Regions from separate parts of the Paenibacillus sp. lzh-N1 genome, predicted to be linked through region 3. Evidence: riboswitches for the same ligand, from Rfam matches in the RefSeq annotation. Region 3 holds a riboswitch; each other region holds the start of a gene.
The links. Region 3 has a riboswitch for thiamine pyrophosphate ahead of C0638_RS05570 (ABC transporter substrate-binding protein). Riboswitches for the same ligand answer to the same signal wherever they lie in the genome.
Positions count from the first base shown of each region.

Region 1 (7,774 bases), 2.6 Mb from region 3:
GCTTGCTCGATAATCAACTCTAACGAAAACGGATTGAGCAAACCATGTCCTGTACCAATCGGCGACGCTCCAGGCATTACGGCATGTACTCCAAGCTCTTGCAACCTCTTCGCTAGTATCACATCATCCGATATGTAGGGTAGCACGACAAAGCCTTCCTCTAGCAACTTTTCACTAGCTTTCAATGTTTCAAAAGGATCAGGCAACAGCGTCTTGCTATCCCCAATGACTTCTACCTTAATCATATCGCACAAGCCGGAGGCTTTTGCCAACTTGGCAATACGGATTGCCTCCTCTGCTGTTGTTGCCCCCGCTGTGTTGGGAAGAAGTGTATACCGGCTCAAATCCAGTGTATCGAGAAAATGCTGCTTATCCCGTTCCTCCAAATTCAGTCTGCGCACAGCGAACGTTAATATTTCCGTCTCAGCAGCCTCTACGGCTTGGGATTGGATATCCAGATCCGAAAATTTCCCTGTTCCTAGCAACAGCCTTGAGGTAAAAGATGCTTTTCCAATGGTTAACATGATCAACCGCCTCCTACAAAATGTACGATTTCTAGGCAATCTCCATCCTTAAGTACCGTTTCATGATGATCTTCACGGGTCAATATATGCCGATTCAGCTCTACCACTACGGTTTTCACCTTTAAATCAAGTTCATGCAGCAATTGATCCACACGAGTGATTCGATTGGAAATGGTCATGCTCTGTCCGTTAATGGTCAGCTTCATAAGCTTTCCTCCTTGAAAAGTTCAGAAGAAAATTTACTTATTCCAAGTCCAGCTGCACCAGCCCCTTTAAGCATAGCTGCCATCGCTCGCCCAGTCGCATCACTAAGCAGGACACCGTTGCGATAATGCCCGACTGCAGCATAGACGCCCTCTACTCCAGGAACAGGCCCAATGAAAGGACGCTCCGCAGCCGCCTGCGGACGCAAGCCTGCCCATGCACGTACAAAAGAAGCTTCCTGTACACGCGGTAACCAGGCAGATGCACGTGCTAACAACCCCTTTAAGCCTCCTACGGTCACCTCTTTGTCATATTGATGCGGAAGACTTGTGGCACCAATCCAAAGCTCGTTATTCTGTTTAGGCACGAGGTAAATATCGTCAGCATAAATGGTATAATCCAACGGATGATCCTTCGAGGAGACTGCTACCGCTTCGCCCTTGACCGGGTATAGTGGATAATCAAACCCAATTTGTTCTAGCAATTTCAAGCTGTCCAAGCCTGCGGCAATCACGACCTGATCGCAGGAAAAAAATCCACTATCCGTTCGCACACCACAAACTCGACCATCCTGTATGACCAGTTCCTCAGCTTGAGTTCCAGACCATATTGTTGCTCCCAGCACCGCAGCTGCCCCTGCATAAGCACGGCAAAGCTGGACAGGAGACACTTGTGTCTCCTTTGATCGGTAGATAGCCCCAATTACTTGATCTGCCAAGCCCGGAATCCGTCGGGCCAACTCCTTGGCATCCCACCAAATGGGACGATCATCCTCTCGCATATTCGCAGCATTCCAGCGTTTTTGGCCCTCTGCTTCCGAACGAAATGGGGTCACAAATCCTCCTGTACGAAAGTCCACTGAAATACCCGATAAACGTTCCAAATCACAGACAAGGTCAGGGAATGCATCTCGACTTGTACGGGCAAATCGTGCCAGCTCAAGGTCTGCAAACTCTTCACTTTCCGCTGCCAGCATTCCCACCGCTGCTCCTGATGCTCCCTCACCAGGGATCCATCGTTCCAGCATGATCGTACTACGTCCCTCCTTAGCCACATGATAAGCAATGGAACTGCCGATCACACCTCCGCCTATGACCAAGCATTCAGCGTGTCCTATCGCTTTTTTCTCTGTATGTGTCTTTGACATATGTTCCGTGTCTCCTCTCCAGTAAGCATTCTGCTTTCCCTTCGTCTTGTTTTCTTGCTACAGGTCGTGAACTACAAGATCTACCATTCGCCTATATTCCATCGCTGCTGCAACGGGTGACTTTGCTTCCCATATACCAGACATCACCGCAATTCCGCTTGCTCCAGCATGATAAAGCTCTGGAACATGATGGGGTTGTATGCCTCCCAGCGCTATCACCGGAATGTCCGACAATCTGCAAATGCTTTCAAGCTGTGCTATACCCCGCGGTACAAGACCAGCTTTACAATGGGTCTCATATACATGACCAAATAGTACATAGTCTGCTCCAGCCTGCTCGGCGGTCTGCACCTCCTCCAACGAATGTACAGACACTCCACAGCGTGTACCCTCTGAAAGTAGACTTTTCGCATCCACCACAGATAACCCATTAGCTGGAAGCTGGACAGCTCCTGCCGAGGTAAGTAAAGCTACGTCCACGCGGTCATTTACTACAATTTGCCGCAAAGGAACTTCCTGCTTGATCATGCTACGAGTCAAAGAAAGCAAAGCAGAGGCACCCTTCTGTTTCGAACGTGCGTGTACATAATGAATATAAGGACAAATAGCGGCAGCCACTTGGGGTACATTCACACAGGAGACACTTTCCATCGTAATTACGTGTAATTCGATCTCATTTTCACCTCACTTGGACTAAAGAATATGAACTTGTGTTATCAAAAAATCGTATTAGCTGAATCTATACTGTTGTAGCTCCATATTGGGTAATATCATACGGAGCCAGCCACTTGTACCAGCAATAATGAAAGGAGATCATATGTAAATCCGTCTACGGAAAATCGAACAAATGAAGATGAACGAAACGCAAAAAGCCACTTCCCAAAGGAAGTGGCTTGACAAACGTTCAAAATCAAACGGACTATTATATCCGTAAACGTATATCGTTCCTGCGCAAACAAAAGTAAAGAGCTACTACCTTGTTTGTACAGTACTCACTTCCCTACGCTGGCATAACCCAGATCAGGTACAAAGGGTCCGAAATCCATTTATTTCGTCTCAGCCGCATGGGCGGCTCCCCTAGTGTGACTATTTTATTGTATCAGCTAAAGATAGCTTAGCATATTTTCCTAATTCTGCAAACCCCACCTTGTGTGAAATCTGTCAGAACTGGATTTTAGTTAACTTTACTAGACCACTCTTCTACATTCCACGTTTTGGTTACCCAATCCTCGTAAAAGTCCGGTTCGTGGGATACAAGCAATACGGTCCCTTTGTATTCCTTCAAAGCGCGTTTGAGTTCATCCTTTGCTTTGACATCCAAGTGGTTGGTAGGCTCATCAAACAGTACCCAGTTGCTCTCACGCATTAGCAGTTTACAAAGGCGGACTTTAGCCTGTTCTCCACCACTAAGCGCAGACAAAGGCCGCGTGATATGCTCATTCTTCAAACCACAACGCGCCAAATGCGCTCGTACTTCATGCTGATTCAAATGTGGGAATTCATTCCATACATCGTCAATTGGTGTAATTTTCTCTGCCTTTACTTCCTGCTCAAAATAAGCGGGCTGCAAGAAATCTCCTTGATAGGTTTTTCCGCTGATCGGAGGTATTTTCCCCAGAATGGTTTTGAGTAACGTAGACTTACCAACACCATTGCAGCCAACAATTGCGATCTTTTCGCCACGTTCGATCGTCATGGACATTTTAGGCAAAAGGGCATGAGTATAGCCAATTTCAAAGTCAATACCTTCAAAAACTGTTTTCCCGCTTGCACGGGCTTCTTTGAACTGAAAGGTTGGCTTTGCGGCTTCTTCAGGCTTATCAATACGTTCGATTCGATCAAGCTGCTTTTCACGGCTTTTTGCACGACCTGATGTAGATGCGCGCGCTTTATTGCGCTGAATAAAGTCTTCCTGTTTCTTAATATATTCCTGCTGCTTCTCGTATGCATCAATATGCTGGGCTTTGTTCAGATCCGCCATTTCAAGAAACTTTTCATAGTTAGCTGAATAACGGGTCATCTTAGCAAATTCAAGATGGTAGATTACATTAACGACTTGGTTCATAAATTCAGTATCATGTGAAATTAGGATAAAAGCATAGGGATAATCCTTCAAATATCGCGTAAGCCACTCAATATGCTCCACATCCAAATAGTTGGTAGGCTCATCCAGCAGCAATACATTTGGCTTTTCCAACAGCAACTTCGCAAGCAGCACCTTTGTCCGTTGCCCACCACTAAGGGCTGCTACATCCCGATCCAGTCCGATGGCGGAGAGACCTAATCCATTCGCCATTTCTTCAACCTTCACATCAATGAGGTAAAAATCCCCCATATCCAGTTGCTCTTGAATTTCTCCCATCTGTTCCAGCAGGACTTCCAACTCTTCGGGAGAAGCCTCTCCCATTTTGTCCGTAATCTGCATCATTTCCTTTTCCAGTTCCAACAAAGGAAGAAACGCGTCTTTTAATACATCACGTACTGTTTTACCTGGCGTTAGCTTGGTGTGCTGATCCAGATAGCCATAACGTACACGTGGAGTCCATTCCACTTTGCCTTCATCTTTAAGCAATTTTCCAGTCAGAATGTTCATGAGTGTCGATTTACCAACACCATTTGCTCCTACCAATCCTACACGTTCCCCCGCAAGTAATCGAAAGGAAACATTTTTAAATAACGCACGGTCCCCAAAGTTGTGGGATACATTTTCTACAGTCAATAAACTCATAAGCTGTTTTTGGCTCCTTATTGTCTCATCGGCATTGCCGAGTGTTCTTATTTCATATAGCTATCGTTTCTTTCAAAGCTTTATTGTAGCACATCCGGCACCCTTATCGGAATATTGAAAACAGCGAATTTTAAGGTTTTCAGATGGATTGGCCTAAAAAAAGAAAAACAGTTAATCGTAGTAGCACTTAAGCTCCTCTTCGGTAGGTACGTAAGGAGTTTCTTGCTGCTTTGGTAATCTAAGCTTCTAGTATACAGAAGCTTACAATTCCCTAGCAATGAATGCCTAAATAATTGATAAGTTCTAATAACAATTAATAAAAAGGAACTCTATGTAGACAGTCCTCATGAGTATCGGAGGAATAATAAAATGGAGAAAATGTAATCATCCCGGTCTGGGTTCTTGACCGGGATGAAATAAAATTAATTTATAATTGGCTATCTTTCAGCAGACATGGCAATTTCTTTTGTTTCATGAACTGTACCAAATGGATGCTCAGGCGGTGCATAGATAACGTATATCTTAAGGGGCGTATTTCCTGTATTAATTACATTGTGCCATTTTCCAGCAGGTATCATAATTGCATAGTCATCATAGGCCATCACTTGATAATCTAATTTGTCTTTCCTATCCCCCATTTGAACAAGTGCCTGACCTTCTTCAATACGTATGAATTGATCAGTTGTTGGATGAGCTTCTAAACCGATATCATCGCCAACATTAATACTCATCAGAGTCACTTGAAAATGTTTCCCTGTCCATATAGCAGTACGATAATTTTTGTTTTGATTTGCAGCCTGGTCAATATTCACTACAAATGGACTTTGTCCATAATCTCTTAATATTATCTTTTCATTGAGATTACTGTCGTTGTTGTACCAATTGTAGTATTGAGGATTATAACTCCGATAGTTGTAATTACAGCTGTTATACATAGGAATATGCCATGGGAAGTGATGGCATGATTTAGGGTACATACTCATTCTCCTTTTTTTGATTCAGTGTTTACTTATCATATGCGGTTGCCTATATAAAGGACTAAAAACCTTCAACATTAGGCAAGTGCCTAAATGATGCCAAGACAAAAATATTCACAAGCGGTTTCGTCTTTTACTTCAACAGATATTAGCACTTAAATTTACATATAACTGCATATACTTTGCGAGTGGTGTCAGCTTCGTTGGAACTCCCCCGATATGTCGAGTATCAAATTCCATTTATTTGACTCACTCTTTAAAATAGCAGTGACCATAAAATCGAAAGACTAGGCTGTCACTGCAGGCCAACCTTTTAGTTGACCTAATAATACGAAACCCACCCCGGAGAGTGATTAATTTAAGCTGTTATGATATTTGTATTCGAAATACCCAGCAGCTGCCGCAGATTTTTCATCCGTAAAACGCTCAACCGCTTGAAAAGGAGCTGGATATGAATCTCTATAAAAATATTTCATTCCAGTACCCGGTTCTATGCCTCCAATAATAGATTGCTTTCGGACGACTCTTCCACCACCAAACCCATAGTTATTGTAATATCTGTCTCCAACTGGAATGCCTTGGATAAACGCGATCATACCCACATCATCTATCGTGTTATACCATTCCTCTTGTGGAATGAGTGGAAGAGTGAACGTATAGGAAATGCCATTCCGTGCTGCTTTTTCGTTATGGACGTTAATCATTCGAGCCAGATCTTCCTGAACGGTGCGAACGATGGTAGAACGGCGCATTTGCTCAAAGGTTAATGAATTGTTCAGTAACGAAATGGGGGTCTGACTCTCAAGCTCCTTTTGAAAACCCTCCACCCATCTCTGATTCCGCGCATCATATGCGTGCAGATAATTGTCCAGGGTGAATCCCACACTATTGCCTGCTGCATCAACATAGGCATAAGGCTTTTTTTCGCTCCACTTGTGGCCTATGACCGCTTGTCCATACGCATCTTTATAGGTTGCTGAAGCGAACGTATAATAACCATCATAGTCCAGAATCACAATGACTGGTATGTAATCCAATAACGCACGTTGTGCTGCTGTATCCCCATCAATGCCCATATTAAGGAAGAAAGTGTGCAGGAACGTGGTCAGTGCTTCTTCTTTATCTACACGAAAAAACTTATCTGATCCATATCCGGCCTCGCGTTCCTGACGTTCATTCTGTGAGAGCACAACACCTGCATCCTGAACTGCGGTACGGAGAGCAGACGTATATTTCATTTCTAGCTGCTGTACTTCACGCTGATTCTGCACTCGTAAATCACTAACCACACCAAAGGGCAAAAAGAGTAGGACAAATATAACTGCAAAATCAGTAATCTTCATTCAAAACCATGCCCCCGTAAGAAGCTGAAACTGCCGGCTTATCGTTATCTATTCCACCCAAAATCCAGGATTTGTATAAATCCGCAGGAGTTCGATTCGTATTATGTAATCGTACTGTAAAATAATCTCCGGCCATCAAGGTATACCGACGTGTCTGTTCCGACTTGGGCTGCGAATTATCAGGAAACAGTACAGGTAAGATTTGCGGGTTATAGTAGCCATCGTATACAGCTTCATAATTACCCAGAAAACTGTCTGGCTTTGCCGCATCTGCATAGTTCGGTACATATTTTTTGTGCATATGCTCCAAATCAACTTCGTACGTATTGCCTGTCAGCTCCAGATCACGCATAAAATCGTTATACATCGTCGGTGTAATGTAACCTTTGGTTCTTACCATATCAACAAAATGTACAGTCGAATGATATGTATTTAACCCGGATATATCATCCTGCCGTTCAGCAGCTTGAGCTGCGGGTACGATGTACAAAAGCAATACAGCGAGCAACGCCCCCAACAGCTTGGATATTGTTTGAACCACTTCAGTCCTCCCCCAATTTCTCAAAACGTACAGATGTTATGTCTCCGTTCCCATTACGCTGTGGGTATATGGCATATATAGAGGAAGCATCCAAGGTAGATACATCAGGCTCAAACGGTTCAGAGTATACATCGTACTCTAAACCGTCAACTTGAACCGAAATCCCCTCCTGCAAGTTCATCCGAATGGTCTGGATAACTTGAGTCCCCTTAATCCGTTGTGGCGTCTCCACCTCTATAGTTCTGGATATCCGCCCCTCTGATTGCTCCTCCCGCTGCGACCTTAATTCCAGTGCACTACCCAATTGACT
Region 1 covers NZ_CP025696.1:4,285,476-4,293,249, reverse strand. Annotated here, with positions in the region: gene C0638_RS19495 (thiazole synthase) at 1-524, opposite strand, end outside; gene thiS (sulfur carrier protein ThiS) at 527-730, opposite strand; gene thiO (glycine oxidase ThiO) at 727-1,875, opposite strand; gene C0638_RS19480 (thiamine phosphate synthase) at 1,933-2,526, opposite strand; TPP riboswitch at 2,856-2,964, opposite strand; gene C0638_RS19475 (ABC-F family ATP-binding cassette domain-containing protein) at 3,050-4,603, opposite strand; gene C0638_RS19465 (cupin domain-containing protein) at 5,041-5,580, opposite strand; gene C0638_RS19460 (hypothetical protein) at 5,934-6,923, opposite strand; gene C0638_RS19455 (hypothetical protein) at 6,910-7,464, opposite strand; gene C0638_RS19450 (hypothetical protein) at 7,466-7,774, opposite strand, start outside.
Region 1: linked by a shared signal. The riboswitch ahead of C0638_RS19480 (thiamine phosphate synthase) and the one ahead of C0638_RS05570 (ABC transporter substrate-binding protein) in region 3 are both predicted to bind thiamine pyrophosphate.

Region 2 (7,774 bases), 1.8 Mb from region 3:
ATTCATCGGTCTCTCATAATTCCATTACGAAATTAACGTCAGAATAAATGCACAGATCGTAAGTAGAATTAATTATTTAAAATAGGTATTTCTCCAAGCAGATTCTTTAAATTAATAGCATCCCACGGCATATGCTCGGTTATACCTAACCCAACTACATCGGTTTCTTCAGATAGTTCTTTAATCAGATGAAGTAGTTGAGGTATTTGCATGGTTCCCGCAGGAGAAAGATTATAGGGAGCTTCAGGGTTGGCGAATAATAAAGAACGAAATGATTTTGGATCAAGTACATCTAAATCAAGGTGAATCGCCAGGTGCTTGATGCCGCTTTCTGTAATCCACTCTTTTATTGATTCGGTACTGATCGTTAACTCTTTGGTTCCAGCAGTTCGAATCCCTAATCTTTGAATTACTTCAGCATCTGTTTCTATAGTAGTAACACCTAGTTTTTGAAATGTTTCTGAAAATGTTTTTGTCTCTTCTTCTGTAGGAGCCGCTAATCCAGCGATAAAGACATTTTCAGGCTTAAGAGGAACTTTCACATGTTTTGCAAACTCCTCATCTCCTTCTCCCAACAGATTCCCAAGTGGTAATGTATGTCCGTTATCATAGCCCACATATCTAACTAAATCACTGTGAGCATCGATCCAAATTAGCCCTAATTCTCCACCGTATCGTTCGTTCAAATAGGCAAACGGGGCTTGTTCGACTAAGCAGTCACCACCAAACATTACAATGCGATCTGGCTTATGAGCGTCAATGATATGTTGAGCAGCCTCTAATTGTTCAAGTAGCTGTTTTCTCCCATACATACCGTTCTCGTTATCAAGCGGAGTTCCATCATAAGCTTGAACTGGAACATGAATAAGGGGTTGATCATTGTCTGGGGCTAGCCAAGCCAGCAGTTCAGCTCCAAAAGAGTAGTTAGGATTGTTTCCTCCTTGCCATTGCGGCATTAAGAGGCGTATTGTTCTAGTCATATTTTCTCTCCTTTACTTCAAATTACGGTTAGTATAAACTGAACGCAAATAAAAACGTAGTACGCACTAATTTGATAGGTACTACCCGAAAGGATAGTGTGAATATGAGTATGGCTGAATTTAAAGGTAAAGTTAAAAATATTGAAGATACACCTTTTGGTTATACAGTGTCAGTCATTGGTGGTAAATGGAAAATGGTTATTATTTATCTTCTGGCCGAAAACCAAGTGGTTCGCTTTAATGATCTGAAAAGACAAATCGGAGCTATTACATACAAAACATTGAGTTCACAGCTAAAGGAATTGGAAGCGGATGGATTGGTGAACCGGAAAGAGTATCCTCAAGTTCCGCCTAAAGTCGAGTACAGTCTCACAGAAAAAGCGGAAACACTATTGCCTGTTTTGGAAGGGTTATGTGAGTGGGGAACCAAAAACCAATATAATTAAATATCGTTTTCTAATTGTTCTCGAATGCTATACGAATATTAGAAAAGACGATTGACATATATTTACAGTTAATCAGGTATTTAACGAGCTCAAGTGCACTGGGGATAGGAATGCTTAAAAATCAGTATCATTTGGGGGATGTGATATTTTGACTATGGCAATTATTTTTATTTTATTTGTAGCGTACAACACAGAGCCTCATTTCTACTTTATTAGTGGAAATGAGGCTCTTGCGTAAACAATAAAAGTGACATAATGGGGTGAAGGAAGGGACATAGCATTTTATAGCTTTTGGGACATCCCCGGATGTTTGATGCTTAGCACTACCTTTTTCTTTAATCCCTCTGCAGCAGCTCGAATCTGTTCTGCCTGCGTCACGGCCGAAATCACCGCTACACCATCGGCACCCGCAACTACCACTTCCTCCACACGGTCTATCGTAATACCTCCGATCCCAACGATGGGCAGATCAATTCCTGCTTTGCGCATTTCATATAAAATGGCTGGACCCTGCACCGCATGAGCATCATCCTTTGAGATGGTGGGATAGATGGGGCCGACACCGAGATAGTCCGCACCATGCAGGATGGCTCGGCGTGCTTCTTCAATCGTATGGGCGGAGACGCCAAGGATTCGGTTTCCGATCCGCGCGCGCACAGAATCAGCCGATTCATCATCCTGACCGATGTGAACACCGTCGGCGTTGAGCTCAAGAGCCAGCTCCACATCGTCATTGACGATAAAAGGGATACCAGCATAGTGGCACAGATCTTGTAGCTGACGCGCAAGTTCGAGCATAGGAACCCCTGTTAACGCGCTACGGCCCTTTTCCCGGAACTGGATCATGGTGGTACCGCCAGCAAGAGCCTCCTGCACAACCCGACTTGGTTCCGCGAGGCAGTTCACGCTTCCAACAACCAGATACATCTGTAAATGCCGCCGCATGATCTCAGGTAATATTCGGCCGCTCATTGGAGTATCTCCTGACGACGGCGGTAGGCCCAATGATTGGTGGGACCGTGTCCCTGGCCCAGATACAACGTATCCTCAATCGCCGCCTGAATGAAGGCTCTTCCATTCACTATAGCTTCCGGTACAGACACACCTTTCCCTAATTCAGCGGTAATCGCTGCTGAGAACGTACATCCTGTTCCGTGTGTGTGGACAGTTCGTACCCGCTTGCCGCCCAGCTCGGTGAAGGCTGTTCCGTCAAAGAGCAGGTCAACAACTTGACCGCTGTTTTCGCTCTCCTCATCATGGCCACCTTTGATCACAACAAACTTGGGTCCTAGGCTGCTAATATGTCTCGCAGCTTCGCGGCGATCCTTCATCGTACGAATGCTTATCCCGGTTAAGGCTTCCGCTTCCGGGATATTTGGTGTGACGACCAAGGCCAAGGGGAGCAGGTCGTCGTTCAAAGCCTGCACCGCTTCCGGTTGCAACAGCTTTGCGCCCCCTTTGGCAATCATTACAGGATCGACGACAACCTTTTTCCAGCCGAACTTTCGGATCTGCTCGGCCACAAGGCGGATGATGCCCGCGTCAAACAGCATGCCAGTCTTTAGGGCGTCGACTCCAAGATCTGATCCTACAGCTTCGATTTGCTGCGCTGTTGCTTCCTGTGGCAACGGATATACACCGTGAACTCCCAAGGTATTTTGTACCGTAATGGCTGTAATAGCCGACATGCCGTATACGCCAAGCTCCTGAAAGGTTTTGAGATCGGCTTGAATTCCAGCTCCGCCGCCGCTGTCTGAACCGGCAATCGTCAGCGCTCTCGGTACATGCACGTCTCTCATCGCGCACCACCTGTTGTAGTTGTTCCAGCTTCACGGATCGTGACATGCCCCTCCAGCGAACCAGTATGTAGTTTGGCAAGCTCGTCGAGAAAGGCAATCTGGAAGCTGCCTGGCCCCAGTTTTGCAGTATGTGCTGCGGCTCGGGAAGCTGCTGCACCGTAAAATGCCAAACCTGCTGTACCTGCGAGCAGCAGGTTGGGTTCAATTGCTGCAAACGCACCCAACACAGAGGTCAGCAGGCAGCCTGTTCCGGTTACCTTCGTAAGCAGCGCGTCTCCGCCACTAATCAATCGTACTTCAACCCCATCGGTGATGACGTCCTCTTTTCCAGTGATGACAACCATGGTATGGAGCGTTTGTGCAGCCCGAACTGCCAGATCGACATTACTGCTGTCAGCACTGTTGCCTGCATCTACCCCTTTAATCTCTCGGACTTCTCCGATTAGATGGGCGACTTCGGCTGCATTGCCTCGCACTAGTGAGATTTTTACTTCTTTTAGGATCCGCAGTGCTGACTCGGTTCTAAAGCTCGTCGCTCCCGCACCAACCGGATCCAGCAGAACTGGAACACCATGAGCATTCGCTGATTGTCCAGCAATGATCATGGCATCTACCAGCTCGCGGTTCAGCGTACCGATATTTAACACGACGGCGCCCGCTATTTTTGCCATATCTGCTACTTCCTCGGGTGCATAAGCCATCACCGGGGAAGCGCCCAGCGCATACAGGCCGTTGGCTGTAAAGTTGGTGACCACCACATTGGTTATATTATGAACGAGGGGGTTGCTATTTTGTACCTTTGTCAGGAGATCCGAATAACTTTGTTCCCATATACTCATCATGTTTATCCTCTCTCATCTCTACTGATTATTCCAAGACCGTAGCGCGCATCTGGACGGGCCATTGTTCCTGCTTATAAGCCATATCCCAGAACATATATTCCAGCTGGCAGCTTAGCATAAAATGCTCAATCATCCGCTCTTGCTCGGCAGCCGTGGCGACATTCGCCCAAGCATCCACACGCTCGCGATATTTGGATGTTACATCTTCAATCTGGTTTCCATAGAAACAAATCCACTCATAGAATGGATGAGACTCGTCCGGTCTTACCTCATCCATTAGCCTGCGTCCAATCTCAAGATATGTCCATGGACATGGCAGCAGCACGGCCATGATTTCTCCAAGACTACCTTCATGTGCGACTGTCAGCATATGGCGGATATAATGATGAGCGGACGGAGCGAGTGGATATCCCTGCATCTCTTCATAGGTGACACCTGCGATAGCACAAAAGTTTTGATGCGGATGAACCTCGCTGTTGAGAATAAAAGAGATCTGTTCGTTAAATACAGCCATATCCTCCCGGCTTGTGCTTTTGGAGATCGCGATGCCGTAAATCCGCATGTAGGCGTTCAAATATTCAAAGTCTTGTTTTACATAGTGAATCAGCTGCTCCTTTGTTAAATTTCCTTCAGCAATACCTCTCACAAAGGGATGCTCATAAATGGCTTGAAAAATGCCATCCGCCTGCCGACGAAGTTCTTGCGAAAAACTCATTTCCCCACCTCCAATAAAAATGGAGAACAAGAAGTCCCGTAAGATACAATTCTCGGAACAACGCCAAAAAGCCGCCCCGAAAACTGGAGCGGCTTCAACATAGGTTCAATGCGCAGAAAACGCTTGAAACCTTATATACGAAGGCTCCACTTTCCTACGCTAGTACGAACTAGATCAGGTTCAAAGGGTCCAAGTTCATTCTTGTCTCAGCCATAATGGCTCCCCTAGTGGACTTTCCTATTCTTTTGACTAATACTGTACATTCGTTCCTAGGTTATGTCAAACTGCTTTGATTCCAGTCAAGGATTATGAGGGTGCTGGATTACACTTTCCACGGCTTTGACCCTTACATATTCCGGTTTCCACATCGCATCCCGAATGGCTTGTTCAATATCTGAAATGTGTGCCTGAGCTACCTGATCCTGAATTGCAGCCTTCGCTACCGCAACCGCAACCGCGAACGAAACATCACGTAATTTTTGGATATGAGGCAGCAGTGCACCGCCAAGTTCATTCGAATCTACGGCGTTGGCAACGGAATCAGCTGCTGCGGTAAACATGGAAGGGGTGATTCTTTTGGCCTTGACCACAATTGCGCCCAGACCTAGCCCCGGGAAGACAAAGGCATTATTCGCCTGTCCAATTTCAAACTTCGTACCGTTATAGGTGACGGGCTCAAAGGGACTTCCGGTAGCAATCAATGCTTTGCCATCAGTCCATCGTATCAAATCTTCGGGTACCGCTTCAGCAAGGTTGGTAGGATTAGACATGGGCATAATGATCGGTCGTTCCACATGCTTTGCCATTTCCTTGATAATCTCTTCAGAAAAGGCACCCGCTACACCGGAAGTTCCAATTAAGATTGTGGGTTTTACCTGACGGATGACCTCCAGCAACGGTATTTTATCATCTTCCGATCGGGCCCATGAGCTGATTTCTTCCTTTTTACGCACATATGGTTTCTGATAATCCAGTACATCTTCCATATCGTCTGTTAACAGTCCGCGATAATCAAAGGCCCAAAATGCCTTGAATGAATCTTCTTCAGGAAGCCCGTCCTCGATCATTGCACCCCGTATTTGGTCGGCGTTACCGATTCCTGCTGCCCCTGGACCAAAGACAAGTATTTTTTGTTCACGTAGCGGAGTTTTAGTGACACCTACCGCCGAAACAATCGCAGCTAATGTCACTGCTCCTGTGCCCTGGATATCATCATTGAAGGTGAGAATGTTTTGACCGTACTTCCCTATAATGTGTCGTGCGTTCACGCTACCCACATCCTCCCAATGCAAAAGCGCCTTCGGGAATTGTGTTAACGTTTTGCTGATAAAGGTATCAATAAATTGATTATAGGCTTCCCCGCGAACTCGTTTATGGCGGTTTCCGATGTACAGGGGATCATTCAGCAGCTTCTCGTTATTCGTGCCGACATCCAGTACAATGGGCAGCACCCGCCCGGGGTGAATGCCTGCCGCAGCTGTATATACAGCGAGTTTGCCAATAGCAATGTTAATTCCCCCGACACCCCAGTCACCAATCCCCAAAATACTTTCCGAATCCGTCACGACGATCAGGTCAACATCCTCACTACTCAAACCGGTATTATAAAACGCCTGTCCAATACCGTTCGGATTATCTATCGATAAATATACGCCCCCAGGGCGGTTGTACTCATGGCTGTATTCTTGAATGGCGGTTCCTACAGTCGGTGTGTAGACTACGGGCAGCATTTCACTCAAATGGTCGGTTAGCAGTCGATAGTAGAGTACGATATTTCGATTGTGAAGGTCGTTAAGTGAGGCATTTTTACGCAGCATGGTGGGTTGTGCCAAGAATTGCTGATATGCCCGAACGCTCTGTTTCTCCAATGAAAGGACAGTGGGAGGAAGAATTCCTTCCAGGCCCAGTTCTTTGCGTTCTTCTTCTGTAAATGCCACTCCTTTGTTCAAAAGAGGGTTTGCTAGCACGTCCTTTCCTCGTAAGGGAGTAGATAATGACCCATCACGATTGACATGGAATGCTTCCATAAAAAGACCTTCTTTCCCTGTATTTTGATAATTATTCATGATGAAAGATGACATGTTATCCATAGTATGGACATGCAAATTGGTTTTATTCTTCTATTTATCTATGACAAAAAGACCATATATATATCTTCTTATTAATCTTATAGAACTAATTTCAGTTTCGGATTCATCTTGTAATTCGCACGTTTATAGTCCTAATGAATCAGGTCCAAATACTCTGTTTTTATCAAATATGAAAATAGATTTTTCTTCTCTTAAATGTTTATATATCAAGGGATGTGAGCTATTTTGTTAAGAAAATATGAAGTATTTGGACATTAATTTAATCTTGCTAAGCAAACATTTTTAATTCTTTTTCAACAAAATAGAATTATTCGGAGGAAAAGGAGAGGTTTGTGTGCAGGGACCTATAGCCATTTTTAGCGATAACAACAGGGCTATTGATTATCCCAATGTGATTTGTTTTTACCAATATATACAGTGCGAGGACACGGAGACCGCTTCAGTCTACGAGGATGCATGTTGCTGCCTGATTGATTATAGGGAGCCGGGGCAAGCCGTGCGGAAAGCTAATCAGATCCGTAGCCAATTTCCGCAAATGCCATTGCTATTGGTGACGGATGTAACCTTTCCGTTCAGTGATCAGCATATGGTGCAAATTATCGGAGTAGGCCGATTGCGTCTGCTATTTTGGCAAGCCAATGATACCGAAGAAATCATTTCTGAAATACAAAGCTTGCTCTATCCCGAGTATTCGACCAAAAGCCAACATGTTGCATTCATCTTGTCTGTATATAACGAAGAGAAACGTTTTGTTCATGTCAAAACCTTTGCTGAGCGACTGCAAACCTTTATCCGCAGCCATATTATAGAGGGTTCGATTTATCTCATTGATGATGGTAGTCACGATGGCACGAATGCCTTGATTAAAGCGCTGGAGGCGGCAACGGACTTGTCCGTAAACC
Region 2 covers NZ_CP025696.1:3,011,706-3,019,479, forward strand. Annotated here, with positions in the region: gene C0638_RS13745 (arginase family protein) at 69-980, opposite strand; gene C0638_RS13750 (winged helix-turn-helix transcriptional regulator) at 1,085-1,426, shown strand; gene thiE (thiamine phosphate synthase) at 1,709-2,398, opposite strand; gene thiD (bifunctional hydroxymethylpyrimidine kinase/phosphomethylpyrimidine kinase) at 2,395-3,225, opposite strand; gene thiM (hydroxyethylthiazole kinase) at 3,222-4,067, opposite strand; gene tenA (thiaminase II) at 4,093-4,782, opposite strand; TPP riboswitch at 4,917-5,018, opposite strand; gene C0638_RS13775 (NAD-dependent malic enzyme) at 5,082-6,809, opposite strand; gene C0638_RS13780 (glycosyltransferase) at 7,207-7,774, shown strand, end outside.
Region 2: linked by a shared signal. The riboswitch ahead of tenA (thiaminase II) and the one ahead of C0638_RS05570 (ABC transporter substrate-binding protein) in region 3 are both predicted to bind thiamine pyrophosphate.

Region 3 (7,774 bases):
CTCGAACGGCCATGGACCGTCTGTCTCTGCCATGACCTGATCAGACGGATACTGTCTTGCCAAACTGCGAATTTCTTCTTCGTACAGGAGATCCGGTGTGAAGGAGACATAATAGCCGTTCCGGGCCATACGTTTGGTCGTGGCGGCAGAGCCCTTAAACCAGTGAAAATGCGCTTGTGTGACGTCATGACGTTCCAAAAGGTCGCAGGCAATGTCTGCATCTTCATAAACAGCGTGCAACACAATGGGTTTGCTATGTTTGCTTGCAAACTGGATAAAACGCTCCAGCAGTGCTATGTAAGGAGCGAGCTCAAAAGGCTCTCCGCTGCGTGAAGCCTCGATCCGATTGTAATAGGGCAAGCCAACTTCGCCCACCGCGATCATCTGCTGTACATGTTCGTCCATCCAGTCAAATAACAGGTCAAGCTCGGTATGTGCTGGCAGAGCCTGTTCTGGATGAAAGCCGAAGGCGGGACGTACTAGCCTGGGCCAACGCTCAGCCAGGCGCAAGTTGGCTTGACTGGAGGCGAGATGCATGGACACAGCTATGATGGCTTCTACATGGTTGTCGGCAAGCGAAGCGAGCAATAGCTCCTGTTGTTCAGGCGGGTAGCTGTCTACATGAATGTGCGCGTCGATTAAGGGAACAGTTGCTGCCGCGTTCGATCTCAATGCAGAGTGCATGTTCCAATCATTCATAATGGTTTACCCTGTCGTCCGAGGTGTATTTGCGGATGCTTTCAGCGGCGTCCATGTCGCCGTCCAGTTTGTGCTTTTCCTCGCGCATCCAGCCAGTCATGGTCCGTTTCCATTCCATAAAGCGTGGATCCAGGGTGATTTCTTCCCTACGCGGGCGGGGAAAAGGAACATCTACGACATGCATCACTGAAGCAGGTCGCGCCGACAGCACATAAATGCGGTCGGAGAGCAGCAACGCTTCTTCAATGCTGTGGGTAATGAACAGCACAGAGCGGCGGTTCTTCTCCCACATCCGCAATAACCATTGCTGCATGTCTGCACGTGTCAGCGCATCGAGTGCGCTGAACGGCTCATCCAGCAACATTAATTCCTGTGGGCTGAGCAGGGCGCGGAGAAAGGCCGCGCGCTGCTGCATGCCACCAGATAGCGTATGCGGATACGCCTTCGCGAACTTGCCCAGTCCAACCTGTTCGAGCCATTGCAAGGCTTCTTTTCGATGTTCACGTTCGCTGCCGTATCGGGAGCCCGCTGCTGCATCCTTTCGTGGTGCATTTTCCTGCCCGAGCAGTATGTTGTCCAGCGTGGTGCGCCACGGGAAAAGGGCGGGCTGCTGCGGCATATAGCTGATATGCCCGCGTTCACCAGTCATGTCCCGTCCATGCATACGGATACGTCCCTGCTGCGGCTTGAGCAGCCCTCCGATGATGTGAAATAGCGTGCTTTTGCCACTGCCTGACGGACCGATGAGAGAGACAAATTCGCCCGGTTTAACGGTAAGGGATACATCCTGCAGTACAGGCAGTGAGCTTCGCTTTTCCCGGAAGGCGAGGCTGATCCCGTCCAATTCCAAAGCAGGAGGGGCAGGCGTCATTACCTGCAGTTCTCCGGCTTGTTGCTGTTCATCAGCGACGGGTGGTGATGTCAAGTCAGTCGGATGCAGACTCATATATGCCACGTCCTTTCATTGATGCTTTAATGCAATATGTGGAATCTACTCTTGGTCAGGTTTCCAGCGAACCAACCATTTCTCCAGTAGTAAAATAACGACAAACATCAGCAAGCTGAGTGCAACAATAATACCGATAGCGGCAAAAATGAGATCCGTACGATAGGCAGACTTTTGCAGCAACATATAATATCCAATTCCTTCACTGGCCCCAATCCATTCGGCAATGATCGCGCCCATCACACTATAGGTAGCAGCGATTTTAACGCCAGAGAAGACTTGTGGCAGGGAGTGTGGTAGCTCTAGCTTTAGAAAAATAGCCCTGCGGCTTGCACCTGACATTCGCATGTAATTCATCATCATACGGTCTGTCCGTGTCAGCCCGTCCATGGCCGCTACAGCCACGGGAAAAAAGCATACTAATGTAATGACCATAAGCTTGGGCAGCACCCCAAAACCGAACCATACCATGAGCAACGGACCGAGGGCGATAATCGGAATGTTTTGGCTAAGGATCAAGAGCGGGTATAGAGCAGATTTGAGAAAAGGAATCGTATGAAGAACGATGGCGATCAGCAGTCCCGTTGCTGTCCCTATAGCAAATCCCGCAAGCGTCAGGCGAACCGTAGCCCATGTATGGGTGCCAAGCAACGCCGATTGCGCCATGCCCTCTTGTACGATTAGGGATGGAGCTGGCAGGAGCCAGGATTCAATATGTAAATAGTTAACCGCTCCCTGCCAAGCCGCTAAAAAGAAGAGGACCGCCACAAGGGGCGGCCATACGCTTTTCCACCAGGATGCGTTCTTGCCTTTCGGATTCATGGGCGATACTTCTCGGTCAGCTTGTTCATGCTGATGCCCTGTGGGTTATGTGCGATTTTGATCTGTGAAATGACGCTGGGACTTCCAGCTTCCGTCAAGGCCTCATGCATGTCTTTGACGACTTTCAGCAATTCGTCCAATTCGCCCTCCATTGTGGTATCCAATGGATTCACCTGATGCTTGACGCCGGAACGCTGAATGACCTCAATCGCCTTGTCTACATATGGATAAGAGTCTTCGTTATTAGGAGTTTTAGGGATGACTTGAATACTGAGCAATGTGTTAGCCATGCGAATTTCACCTGTCCTTTTTTGTTTAAGTTATTAGGAAAATAAATTGGTTTAAGGCGGGGAGACCGCTTCACGGTTCATTTGATCTTACGATCGCTGTTGCCGCGGGATTCTTTGAATAAAATTTAAAAGGTAAGAATCCCCCTGAGCATATGCTTCCGAAGCTAGCTTTCCTAAAGAAAGCTTTCAGGCGAACACCTCGCTTCTCCAGATTCAAATGAATCGCTACGCTGCCAACCGCCTTATAAGCACCTTATTTTTAAAGCAGGGTTGTGTGGCATTTTTACACACAAGCGCACCTGCTTTTGCGCTTAGATACTATGAGACTAAAGAATAAACCAAGTGGAGCGAGAGCGAAGCGGACGGAATGGTGCTGTACAAGCGAAGCGGTCGCTTTTGTCCCCGGATTTTTACCCTGCTGATGCTTTAATCCGGAAATCCGGGGGCGGTGGCGATGGAAAGCATCATCAGTCCGCGTAGTGGCACAAAGGCTACTTCAAGCTCTATTTACAAGATCAACGCTTGGGCAAGAAGTCGTTTGTAAAGGCTTTATCGACTTCCAAAGGTTTGCTGAGCAGCTTGCGTTCATACATCCAGTCCGAGTAGTTTTTCCATATCTCCGCTTTTTGTACGCCCCATTGCGGGGCATCGTCCTGATAACGCGGACTTAGCCATTTTTGACTAGCGAGTACCAGTTTTTTGTCCAGCTCCGGCACAGCTTTACTTAAGATATCTGCCGCTTCTTCTGGATGGGCGATAGTGTATTCATAGCCTTGCGCGGTAGCGTCCATGAACGCCTTAACCAGCTCAGGATCATTTTTTATCGTCTGTTCATTGCTCACAATTACAGGTGTATAGTAATCGAGGTTTTTGGAATAATCTTTTACATATAGCATATCCAATGGCTCACCTCGAAGCTTGGCCTCAATCCCGGTCCATGCGTAGAAAATCCAGGCAAAGTCAATATCCCGCTTCACGGCTGTAAAATAGTCTGCATTACCCATATTGACGATCTTCACTTTGCTCACATCACCTTGGTCTGAATCCATGATGGATTTCATGACCGCTTCTTCTACAGGAGAACCCCAGCCGCCGTAGCTTTTACCCTCGAAATCTTTCGGGCTTTTAATTCCGCGGTCTACCGGGGCTGCGAAGCCAGAGGTGTTATGCTGAATCACCGCAGCGATGGATACGAGCGGCACGCCTTGGATGCGAGCCTGAGTGACGCCTTCTTGATAGCTGATACCAAAAGGTGCAGCATTCGAAGCAACCATTTGGTCGGCTCCGCCTGAGCCTGGTTGAACAATTTGGACATTCAAGCCTGCTTTTTCGTAAAATCCTTTGTCCTTGGCGACATAGAGTCCTGTGTGATTCGTATTGGGTGTCCAGTCGAGCACGACTTTAACATCTTTGAGCCCCTTTGCCGAGGTAGACGTTGAAGTGTCGGCAGCAGGAGCCTCCTTTTGAGATGTAGGGGGATTGCCGCCGCAAGCGGTCAGAGTCAGAGCCATGAGCCAAAGACTGATTAGACCCAGGCTTAACATTTTCATGCGCTTCATCTTTGTGTTCTCTCCTTTTTAATTACCCGTTGTCCGTCCAATCAGACAGCTTATGTTCCCCATTTTCACAAAAATAACATCTGCCGGAATGCAATCTTTCCAACAACTTCATCTTCAACAAAAAAAGCGTCCCGGGATTCCGGGACGCTTGCGCTTGTATATACCAAAGTAAGGGATGTCCTGTTTTAATAAAAGGCACATCTTGCTTAAGCATTCCTACGCTGGCATTACCCAGATCAGGTTGTAAGGGTCAGTGTCTTGGGACACACTCTCAGCCGGCCGATTCCAGCACCCCTGGCATTGTATGGTTTAATGGGTTCGTTTATTCGGGTTTACTACGACGATTATATGCCTTGAAGGCGGGTCTGTCCAGCCTTAAGGAAGCGCTCACGGTTCATTTGCCGAACGACAGGGTACACTTTTACTGTGAGCTTTGATCTGAAAATGAACATGAATCATTCAGATCTGTTCTGGTCATGTTATTTTCAGAACAGCTACACTGTATGTTTAGGAGAGCTGGTGCCAAGTGGCATAGACTCTATAGAATTCTAATTCGTAAAAAGGAGTTGTTGTACTGTGGGTAAAACGGATACATTGGATCGCAGTCAGCTGGAACAAGCCATTGTGAAGGCTTTGGATAACAACAAATTTTGCTCGTTAGGTACGGTAGAGGGCGGAAAACCGAAAGTGCGCTATATGGCCCTTTTTAACGATGGAATGAACATTCATCTGGCGACGGATCGCAAAACACATAAAGTGGAAGAGCTAAAGGACAATCCGAATGCTTATCTGCTGCTGGGTTATGAAGTGGGTGGTACGAAGGAAGTCTTGGAAGTGGAGGCTACCGTCCAGGTTACAGCTGATGAGGGGTTACGCAAACAAGTGTGGAATGATTCTCTGAAAAAGTGGTTTTCCGGACCTGATGATCCCGATTATGTCATTTTAGACGTCAATCCGACTCGTATTGAGTACGTTGGTCAACAAACGGAGCGCCAGGTGTGGACGAAATAGAAACAATATAACAGACAAGCCAGTAAATTTCCAACCTTTTCAGGAGATTTACTGGCTTTTTTATGCGAAAAATAATTATTTTTTCATAAATATTTTAAGCAAATGACTACTCTTTTGTCTGGCGTTGGATTAAAATAGGAATGGTGGGTTCAAAGCTTACATATATGTGCAAAAGTATGTATATGAGGCATACACCTTAATGAGGAGGGGTATATTTTGTTATTTCGTAAAAATTGGTTTAAAGGGTTTACAGCAGCAGTTGTAGCTTGTAGCCTGCTGGTGTTTTCAGCCGCTCCATCCTGGGCAGCTAGCGATTCTCGCGATAGCGCTACGGTGAATCTGCGGATCATGGAAACGACGGATATTCATGGGGCACTGATGAATTATGACTACTATTCGGACAAAGAAACCAACGAATATGGCTTGGTTAGTACAGCTAGTTTGATCCAGAAGGCACGTAGTGAAACAAGAAACAGTATGTTGTTCGATAATGGTGATTTGCTGCAAGGCAATCCATTAGGCGATTATATGGCTCGCAATAAAACCTTTGAGAAAGAAGGCGGTGTTCATCCGGTCTACAAGATGATGAATTTAATGGGCTATGATGCAGCTACAGTGGGCAACCATGAATTCAACTACGGTCTCGACTTTCTGGACAAATCGCTCAAGGGAGCTGATTTTCCTTATGTAAATGCGAACGTTTATGTTGATAAAGGGGGGCAAGCTACTAAAAATTATTTCACCCCTTATCAGATTCTTGATAAAACAGTAATGGATGAGAAGGGCGAAGAGCATACACTCAGAGTGGGTGTCATCGGTCTGGTAACACCTCAAATTATGCAGTGGGATGAAGCCAATTTGAAGGATAAGGTCGTTACAAAGGATATTGTGGAAACAGCCAAAAAGTTTATTCCACAAATGAAAACAGAAGGGGCTGACATTATTGTCGTACTTGCACATACAGGCTATGAAGATGTGCCGCAAACGCCAATGATGGAAAATGCCGTTAAATATTTGAGCAAGGTAGACGGAATTAACGCGATTCTGTTTGGGCATGCTCACAAATCTTTCCCAAGCTCAGATTTTAAAGATATGAGCGGATTAGATTTGGACAAAGGAACTATTAATGGTGTACCGGCTGTAGAAGCTTCTTCTTGGGGCAAGGATCTAGGCATTATCGATCTGAGCCTGGAAAAGAAAAACCGTGAGTGGAACGTCATCGACTCTCAGTCTCAAGTGCGTCCGGTTGTAAGTACCACCAATCAGGCTGCGCAGTTTATTCCTGAATTTAAACTAGTTGATGCGATTAAAGAAGAGCATCAAGGAACGCTAGATTATATTCGTCAACCTGTCGGTACAACGACTGCACCGATTACCAGCTATTTTGCATTAGTGCAGGATGATCCGTCCATTCAAATTGTGACAAATGCACAGAAATGGTATGTTCAAAACCATCTTAAAGGAACAGAATACGAAAAGCTTCCCGTGTTGTCGGCAGGCGCTCCGTTCAAAGCCGGTGGTCGTAACGGTGCCGAGTATTATACCAACATTCCTGAAGGTACAATAGCGATTAAAAACGTGTCCGATCTGTACGTGTACCCGAACACGGTTCATGCCGTAGAAGTTACTGGTGCTGAAATTCAGGAGTGGCTGGAATGGTCTGCGGGTCAGTTCAACCGCATTGATCCTAGCAAAACAGAGGAACAATCGCTGATCAACAAAGATTTTCCAACCTACAATTTTGATGTGATTGACGGTGTGAATTACCAGATTGATGTAACTCAGCCTGCACGATATGATGCCAAGGGAACTATTATTGATTCTTCAGCCCATCGTATCAAGGATCTGCAATACAATGGGAAGGCTATTGATCCTGCACAGAAATTTATCGTTGCGACCAATAACTATCGTGCTTCCTCCTCCAAACTGGCCAACCCAGATGGCAAACGTATTGTGATGGCAGCACTAGATGAAAGTCGCCAAGTCGTTGTTGATTATATCCGTACGAACGGAACGATTAACCCGTCAGCGGACGGCAACTGGTCTATTGCTCCTTTTGGCCAGGCCAAGGTTACCTTTGAATCCTCTCCTGATGCCAAAGATGTGCTGGCCGGAAATCAACAAATTTCATACTTGAGCAGCGCGGCAGACGGGTTTGCCAAATACAGCTTGAAAGCTGGCGCTAAGCCTAGTGCAGCAACGACGTCTGTGAAGGAAGCTGCGGCACCTGCGAAAGCAACCGCGAAGCCAGCTGTTAAAACGACTAAACCTGCAGCTGCAAAACCAGCTAAAACAACGAAACCAAAGGCGTCCAAGTAACTTGGAGTTTTAGTTTCCACTCCATATCAGAATGAAGCAGTAAGTCTCTTTAAACAAGAGACTTGCTGCTTTTTTTGATGCCAAATACAACAGTACCTGCGTTTATCATGAGTGTAAAAAAGGTTTTG
Region 3 covers NZ_CP025696.1:1,222,437-1,230,210, reverse strand. Annotated here, with positions in the region: gene C0638_RS05590 (TatD family hydrolase) at 1-699, opposite strand, end outside; gene C0638_RS05585 (ABC transporter ATP-binding protein) at 692-1,645, opposite strand; gene C0638_RS05580 (ABC transporter permease) at 1,691-2,467, opposite strand; gene C0638_RS05575 (MTH1187 family thiamine-binding protein) at 2,464-2,757, opposite strand; gene C0638_RS05570 (ABC transporter substrate-binding protein) at 3,273-4,316, opposite strand; TPP riboswitch at 4,513-4,622, opposite strand; gene C0638_RS05565 (pyridoxamine 5'-phosphate oxidase family protein) at 4,893-5,327, shown strand; gene C0638_RS05560 (bifunctional 2',3'-cyclic-nucleotide 2'-phosphodiesterase/3'-nucleotidase) at 5,544-7,646, shown strand.

Region 4 (7,774 bases), 350 kb from region 3:
TTCGCATGAAAATCCTCCTTATTAGAGCTAAACGATTTATATGATACACAGATCAGCAGTCTATATTTTTACTTCCCTGGCTTAGTAAGAGAGAAATAATAAAACTAATCATCATCGTGGGCAAAAAAGAGGCGAGTACCATATACACATTAACTCCTTGTCCTAATCCTATGGAAATCCCTATTAAGCCAAAGGCTATCCAAATATAAGCAGAGATGCGATGTGTCTTCTTCCATGCCTTTTCATCCGAAAGCAGCCAAGGAAACTTTAATCCGATTAGACGATTGGGTGTTATTGTAGCAAAAGATATTCCTATTGCTAAATGCAAAATAGCCGATAAAAATAAAGCTAATTTTAATGTGCTGAATAGAAATCCACCCGAATATTTGAACATGAGTGCAAGGAAAATCAAATCAAGTACAATAAACACACTTGCACAAATCTTACGATAAGAAGCGAGCATACGTTCAGAAAAGGTGTTTCTATGCTTTGAATACCTAGGATTCAGTACTACGATAGCCAGTGTTAAAACCATAGTAACTAATGGAAAATACAACAATGCTATACGATCCTTAGCGGAATGAAACAAGGAGGAAAACAAAGAAAAATTTATAACATGCAGCACAATAAAGAAAATAGACACATGCATCCACGGCTTCTTGAATTCTTCTTTTACATCATAGTTGCTTTTACTCTCCATCCCGCTTGCTCCCTCCATATAACAGAAATTGAGTGACTCCACTTTATTATGCATATTTTCCAATACTAAAAATGAAATAAACATCACAACAGCAAAAAAAGCCGACCCACTCAGGACCGGCTTCCAACCATGTTCTCTTACCTTCGCTTGCCAATTACTTCGAGATATCCAAGAAGCCCTCTCCGAATACGTCCCGTACGTCATGAATGGTAATAAACGCTGCTGTATCGATAGCTTTCACAATCTTTTTAAGCGCGGACACCTCTTGTTTACTAATGACGATATATAGGACTTCTTTTGGATTTTTGGTGTAATATCCGTGACCTGACAGGACGGTAACTCCACGGTCCATTTGCGTAATGACCATCTCGGCAATTTTATCTTGGTGCTCCGAAATGATCATGACCGCTTTTTTCGGGTTCAGTCCTTCAATCATGAAGTCCATCACCTTCGTACCAACGTACAAAATAACGATAGTCAGCATCAATTTTTCCGGACCAATAATAAAATAGGAAGAGAATGCAACAATCAGATCAAAAAACAACAAGGCATAGCTGATATTCCAATCCAGATATTTGTTAGCGATCCGGGCTAAAATGACGGTTCCTGCCGTTGTACCACCGACCCGTACAATTAAGCCAATTCCAACCCCTACCAAAACTCCGGCAAATACAGCATTAATCGTCGGCTCATGCGAATCAATCCGCCAGTTGACCGTTAAATGCAAAAACAATGAGTTAAATGCGACCGCAATTATAGTGTACAAGGTCGTTCTCTTGTCCAAAAATTTATATCCAACAATCAGCAGCAAGCCATTAATCACCAGATTGACGATCGAGGGAGACCACTGAAACAGGTAGTACAAGATGATCGTGACCCCTGTAACGCCCCCCTCGCCAAACTCATTCGGGATCACATACAGATTAACAGCCAGCGCGAAAAAAAACGCACCCAGAATAATAAATACGATATCTGCAATACTTTTTTTCATATATGCTCTAATCCTCTCTCTAACATTTCAACGGATGAATTGCCAGATGGATTGGCTGACTCTTCTTGCCAAAATACGCTGACAACCAGTTCATGGTATCCACTCCCCAACATAAAGTCAATACAACTTTGACACTTTAATTCGCCACCAGACTGCCTTAGTCCAACCTTAGAATTCCGCAAAATTCTGCTAATACAAGGTTATTCGACAAAAAAACACAATCCCGACTACTAAACTAAGAAAACGGGCCTCTAGCCCTTGTTTAGGCCCTAGGCACATTTTCCCCTAAAATGACCATCCTCCTAATACACATTTTGGACACATACGACCATCTTCCTGTTTTATGGCAAAAGCGTTTTACTTTGGATAAATGCGGGTATAATGATTGAAACCTTACCAAGCAACCTACACGGCATTACGACATCAAGTACATATAAATAGTCCTATACAGTTGTCCTAAGCAACTCAATCTGAATTTGACAATATGGAATTGGAGGAATGACCCACATGAATACAATGAACTTAACTGTCCACACCCTGATGCCCTTTCACCACCAATACCAACGTGCCAACGCGGTGAGTATGCAGAAGAAAGAAGATAGCTCGGAGAAGAAGCTCAGCTTTCAGGACATTTTGAATGAAAAAATGGGTAAAAAATAAAGCGCCGTTAAGCCGGTGCATATCTCGCTTTACATAAGCTGAAAAGCCGTAGTTTTCTACATCGACTGTAGAGAACCACGGCTTTTTGCTATGTCACGCGTTTCTAAACCTAAACTCATACGTTCATGGAAATAAACCTCTGACGAGCTTAACTGTACTATTTGTTGAGGCTTCCCAGTTGATTGACTTTCGTATCGCTTCCGATTTATCGCTCGCCATCCCGATACTGCTCTGCCTTCTCACGCATCCCGGCGACGACGGCTTCCTCGGTATTCAGTCCCTTATCTGCCGCATAGGCACGAATGTCCTGTGTGATACGCATACTGCAAAACTTAGGACCGCACATCGAGCAAAAGTGTGCTTCCTTGGCCCCCTCTGCCGGTAGTGTTTCATCATGGTAGGACAAGGCCCGCTCAGGGTCAAGCGAAAGATTGAACTGATCGCGCCAGCGGAATTCAAAACGTGCCTTGGACAAAGCATCGTCCCGCTGCTGCGCCCGTGGATGACCCTTCGCCAAATCAGCAGCATGTGCGGCAATTTTGTAGGTAATAACTCCCTCGCGGACATCATCCTTGTTCGGCAGGCCCAAGTGCTCCTTCGGCGTAACATAGCACAGCATGGACGTCCCGAACCAACCGATCATAGCCGCCCCGATAGCTGAGGTAATATGATCATATCCTGGTGCGATATCCGTCGTCAGCGGCCCTAAAGTATAAAAGGGAGCCTCCTTACAAATTTCCATTTGTAAATCCACATTCTCCTTGATTTTGTGCATAGGGACATGTCCCGGCCCTTCAATCATGACCTGGACATCATGCTTCCATGCGATTTGCGTTAGCTCGCCCAACGTCTTCAGCTCTGCAAATTGTGCTTCATCATTCGCATCATAGATACTACCCGGACGCAGACCATCCCCGAGAGAAAAGGCCACATCGTAGGTTTTCATAATTTCACAGATTTCTTCAAAATGCGTATACAAAAAGTTCTCCTGATGGTGCGCAAGGCACCAGGCTGCCATAATCGATCCGCCCCGGGATACAATTCCCGTCATTCTATTCGCTGTCATCGGTATATATCGTAGCAATACTCCCGCATGAATTGTAAAATAGTCCACTCCTTGCTCCGCCTGCTCAATCAGTGTGTCTCGATATAACTCCCACGTCAGCTTCTCTGCTTCGCCGTTCACCTTTTCCAGTGCCTGATATAGCGGCACCGTCCCAATCGGTACGGGTGAATTCCTAATAATCCATTCGCGTGTCGTATGGATATTACGACCTGTGGACAGGTCCATGACGGTGTCTGAGCCCCAGCGTACAGCCCAGGTCATCTTCTCCACTTCCTCCTCGATGGAGGACGTAACCGCGGAATTTCCAATGTTTGCATTGATCTTCACGTGAAAATGGCGCCCTATGACCATGGGCTCGCTTTCCGGGTGATTGATATTTGAAGGTAAAATGGCTCGTCCAGCCGCCAACTCCTGCCGCACAAACTCGGGCTCCACTCCTTCACGGATCGCCGCAAATTCCATTTCAGGCGTAATGATCCCTTGCCGCGCATAATGCATTTGCGTCACAGTGCGCCCTTGTGAAGCCCGAAGCGGACGGTTAGTCACGCCGGGAAATTCCACTGTTTCCCGTTTGGAGCCGGGTTTCAGTCCATTATCCTCCGGCTTGACGGCGCGGCCCGCGTAAGCCTCCACATCCCCCCGTTCCAGTGCCCAAGCTCGCCGTAATGGTGGCAAGCCCTGACGAATATCCACCTGATAGGCTTCATCTGTCATCGGACCGCTGGTATCGTACACACGCAGTGGCTCATGATACTCTATCCCCTGCGGCGTATGTGTGGGATGCAGCGCGATTTCACGCTCTGGCACGGCAATGTCCGGCCGAGAACCTTGAATATACACCTTGCGGCTCCCCGGGAAAGAATTAACCCTACTGGATTGCTCCGCACTTGCCTTCTCTACTGCTGTTGATTTCATTCCTGTTTCTTTTGTTCCTTCGGTTTCTGTCGGTTTCATGATCCATTCCTCCCGTATCGTTGAAATGACACACCGATCCGGAACCATTCCGAGGGTGGCGCTGATCTATGCAAAAAAGCCGGTTCCCTAGGGAACCGGCTAATCAAACGAGGCAGCTATCCAGATAGCACGCACATGGAATAAAACCCTATGCGTCACCGCAGACAGCAGCTGCGTATACATTTCAATGGCCGATTACTTCCCTACGCTGGTATGATCCAGATCAGGTGCAAAGGGTCCGGAATCTTGCCCGATTCCATCTCAGCCCGCATTACAGGCTCCCCCAGTAACTGTGATACTTTCTATTCACATGAATTGGCGGCTATAACAGACAACCCGCCATCTCTATCAGACTACTTTAAATCTATAGCTTTGGCAACCCTTGTATGATTTCCTTTTGTATTGATTACTGTTACGGGAGCATAAGCCCCATTTCCTTAGCTGCTTCGATCAAAACCGGAGCAAAATCATGCAGCGTCTCAGGCGCAAGTCGACTGACCGGGCCGGATACAGATAAAGCCGCCGCGACCTGTCCCTTTCGGTTCACAATAGGCGCGGCCACAGCCGCAGCTCCTGGCTCACGTTCTTCATAGCTAGTCGCATACCCCTTCTCACGAATGTCCTGCAGCTGGGCTTTATATACCTCAGTATCTACCGAGGGAGGCCATTCTTCACTGCTTAGCAGTACCTCCAGCTCCTGTGGCGGCATAAAGGCCGCCAGCACCTTGCTGGAGGCTCCCACAGCCAGCGGCATACGCGCTCCCACGGGAGCAACCCTGCGGATCGCCTGATTGCTCTGCACGGCTTGTATGCGAATACGCATGCTTCCATCTCGCAGGTACAAGCTGACCGTCTCCCCTAAGCGATCACGCAGTCCTTCCATTGCAGGCTGTAACAACACCGCCGGCTCATCGCTTTGGGACAGATGCGTCGACAGCTCCCATATGCGAAAACCAAGCCGATATTTTTCCGTTTCGGCATTCCGAACGACAAATCCCCGATCCTCTAGCGTAGTCAAAAGACGATGAACGGTGCTTTTATGTAGACCAATTTGGGAGGCAATCTCCGTTAGACCAAGATCAGATTCTGCGGTAAAACACAGCAGTATATCAAGTGCACGCTCTACAGCGCGGACGGTTAATTTACGGTCTTCCATCGTGAACCGCTCCTCTTGTATCCATATTCGTTTCACACTATGAAACATGGTTACATAAATTATATAGAATAGTCGCGGCTACTGTAAACCGATGTTTTTGTGACAACCATATTACAGAACAAGAACAAACATCGACAATTCTTTGCATCATTTTTACTTTTCCGGTTCAGACGTTGACTTTGGATAATACCCATCATACGATAATAGGTATCTATACGGACATACCCTACTATTTTCAAGTGGAATTATACCTAAATTTTATGATTCGAAGATCAATTCTATATAAGGAGGCTCTTACATGATTTCGACATCCCAGCGTAACGCTCAGCTACAGACCGCTGTTCAGGAGCCGTCCACCCCACTCTTTAATCCCCGTATGCTGCGGTTCAAGCACGTTGTGATTGCTCTGCTGCTGTCGGTCGTATTTTTTCTGTTGTTTTGTTTTATTGCCTTGCATGCTTACATCGCCTGGGTGCTTACGAATCCCACCGTCGCGCCATTATACTCTAATCCGATGCAAGCCAAAGGTATGCCTTATGAGGAAGTCAGCTTCCCAGCCAAGGATGGTAGCCGCATGGTACAAGGCTGGTATATCCCGGCAGATCAATCGCGGAAAACCATTATTTTCAGTCATGGCTATGGAGCCAACCGTGAAGAAAGCTGGATTCCCATGTATGATCTGGCGCATTATGCCCATAGCTTGAACTTTAATGTGGTCATGTTCGATTACGGATTTGCGTCACAAAACAGCAAGGCCGTCGCAACCGGAGGCAAGGCAGAATCCCAACAGCTTCTTGGGGCCATCCAGCTTGCAAAACAACGCGGCTCGTCGGAAATTATTGTATGGGGCTTCTCTATGGGAGCAGGAACCGCTCTTCAGGCGGGTTTGCAAACCAAAGATGTGGACGCGATGATTTTGGACAGCACCTTCCTACTGGAACCGGATACGCTGTACCATAACATTCACAATCAAATTAATTTGCCGAGACATCCATCTTTGGAAATACTGGAGTTGCTGTTTCCAGTCTTGAACGGCACCAGTTTGCATCAGATTCCATATCAGGAGGTAAAAAAGGAGGACTATCCGTTTCCAATCATGTTTGTACACGGTACACAGGATGAAAAGGCCCCTTACCCCATTGCGGAAAAGCTCGCTGCCAATCAGACCAACCCGCTTTCCAGTGTATGGATTGTCAAAAACGGGATACATGAGCTTATTTTCAGAGAGCATCCTCGTGAATATTTACGACGGGTATCGACATTTTTAAGCAGTGTACAGGAGCTGGAGGACAAGAAAACCACGGCTGCTGCCCATAAACAAACGACTACGCAGTAAAGAATTATTTTCGAATAAGCATTCATCGCCTTGAAGAAGCTTGCCTATGGACACTTAACCCGTGCCGTAGACAGGCTTCTTTTTTTATTTTCCACGATTAATTATTGTTCTGTGCAAAAGGTATAACCTGATGAAGGAAGTTCATAGACATATTCCCGATGGGACGGCGAATATACTGGGTACATATGCATCCAGGACAGATCTGCTAGATCTGCTGGATAGCCATAGTGGGATACGGGAGGTAAAAACGATGCTGAGTACTTATGGGTCTTTCCTGCCCTTACGTGTGCTGGAGGAAATCCGTCATTGGAAGCAGCAGGAAAGTTGGCATGTGGAAGTGATTAAATCCGCTACTGAAGGGCTAGAACCTGCTTATGTGCGGCTACTGGATGATTGGCGAACCGTATTTGAACAAACGGAACGGGCCGCCATAGAGCTACTTGAAGAGCAACGGAGCGCGCTTGACCCGGTAGAACAAGCATGGCAACATCAGGAGAAAAAAGCGTCGTCTGCTCCCCAAGCTCATACACACCAGCTGGATGAATCATCAGCCCATTCAAGGGGATCAGACGCATCAGCAACTGGAGAGAAACCGTTGTCCGAATCAGGCTTGAATTCACAGCCTGCCTCTCAAGAATTAAATCGTCGACTGGACGATTTGCTGCAAACTGCGAACCGTCAATCACAGGAATATGTACGGCAGCTAGGTTTGCTGACCGAGCACAGTCATGCATTGCGTCAACAGCCAAAATCCGCCGGAGTTGTAATACACGCAGCACATGAAAGTCAATATTTCCTGATTTCGACAACTCCCTTTCAAGAGCCCGGCTCCATCGCACGAGCCGCTGGGTTGTATCATGTAGCGGCAGAGGGTGAGGATTACCCGGAGCAAGCGTTTCGAGAGAGGCATG
Region 4 covers NZ_CP025696.1:877,188-884,961, forward strand. Annotated here, with positions in the region: gene C0638_RS03940 (DUF1648 domain-containing protein) at 1-7, opposite strand, end outside; gene C0638_RS03945 (SdpI family protein) at 53-700, opposite strand; gene C0638_RS03950 (YitT family protein) at 855-1,691, opposite strand; gene C0638_RS25285 (hypothetical protein) at 2,199-2,351, shown strand; gene thiC (phosphomethylpyrimidine synthase ThiC) at 2,557-4,371, opposite strand; TPP riboswitch at 4,555-4,666, opposite strand; gene C0638_RS03960 (IclR family transcriptional regulator) at 4,784-5,527, opposite strand; gene C0638_RS03965 (alpha/beta hydrolase) at 5,826-6,863, shown strand; gene C0638_RS03970 (Fe-Mn family superoxide dismutase) at 7,114-7,774, shown strand, end outside.
Region 4: linked by a shared signal. The riboswitch ahead of thiC (phosphomethylpyrimidine synthase ThiC) and the one ahead of C0638_RS05570 (ABC transporter substrate-binding protein) in region 3 are both predicted to bind thiamine pyrophosphate.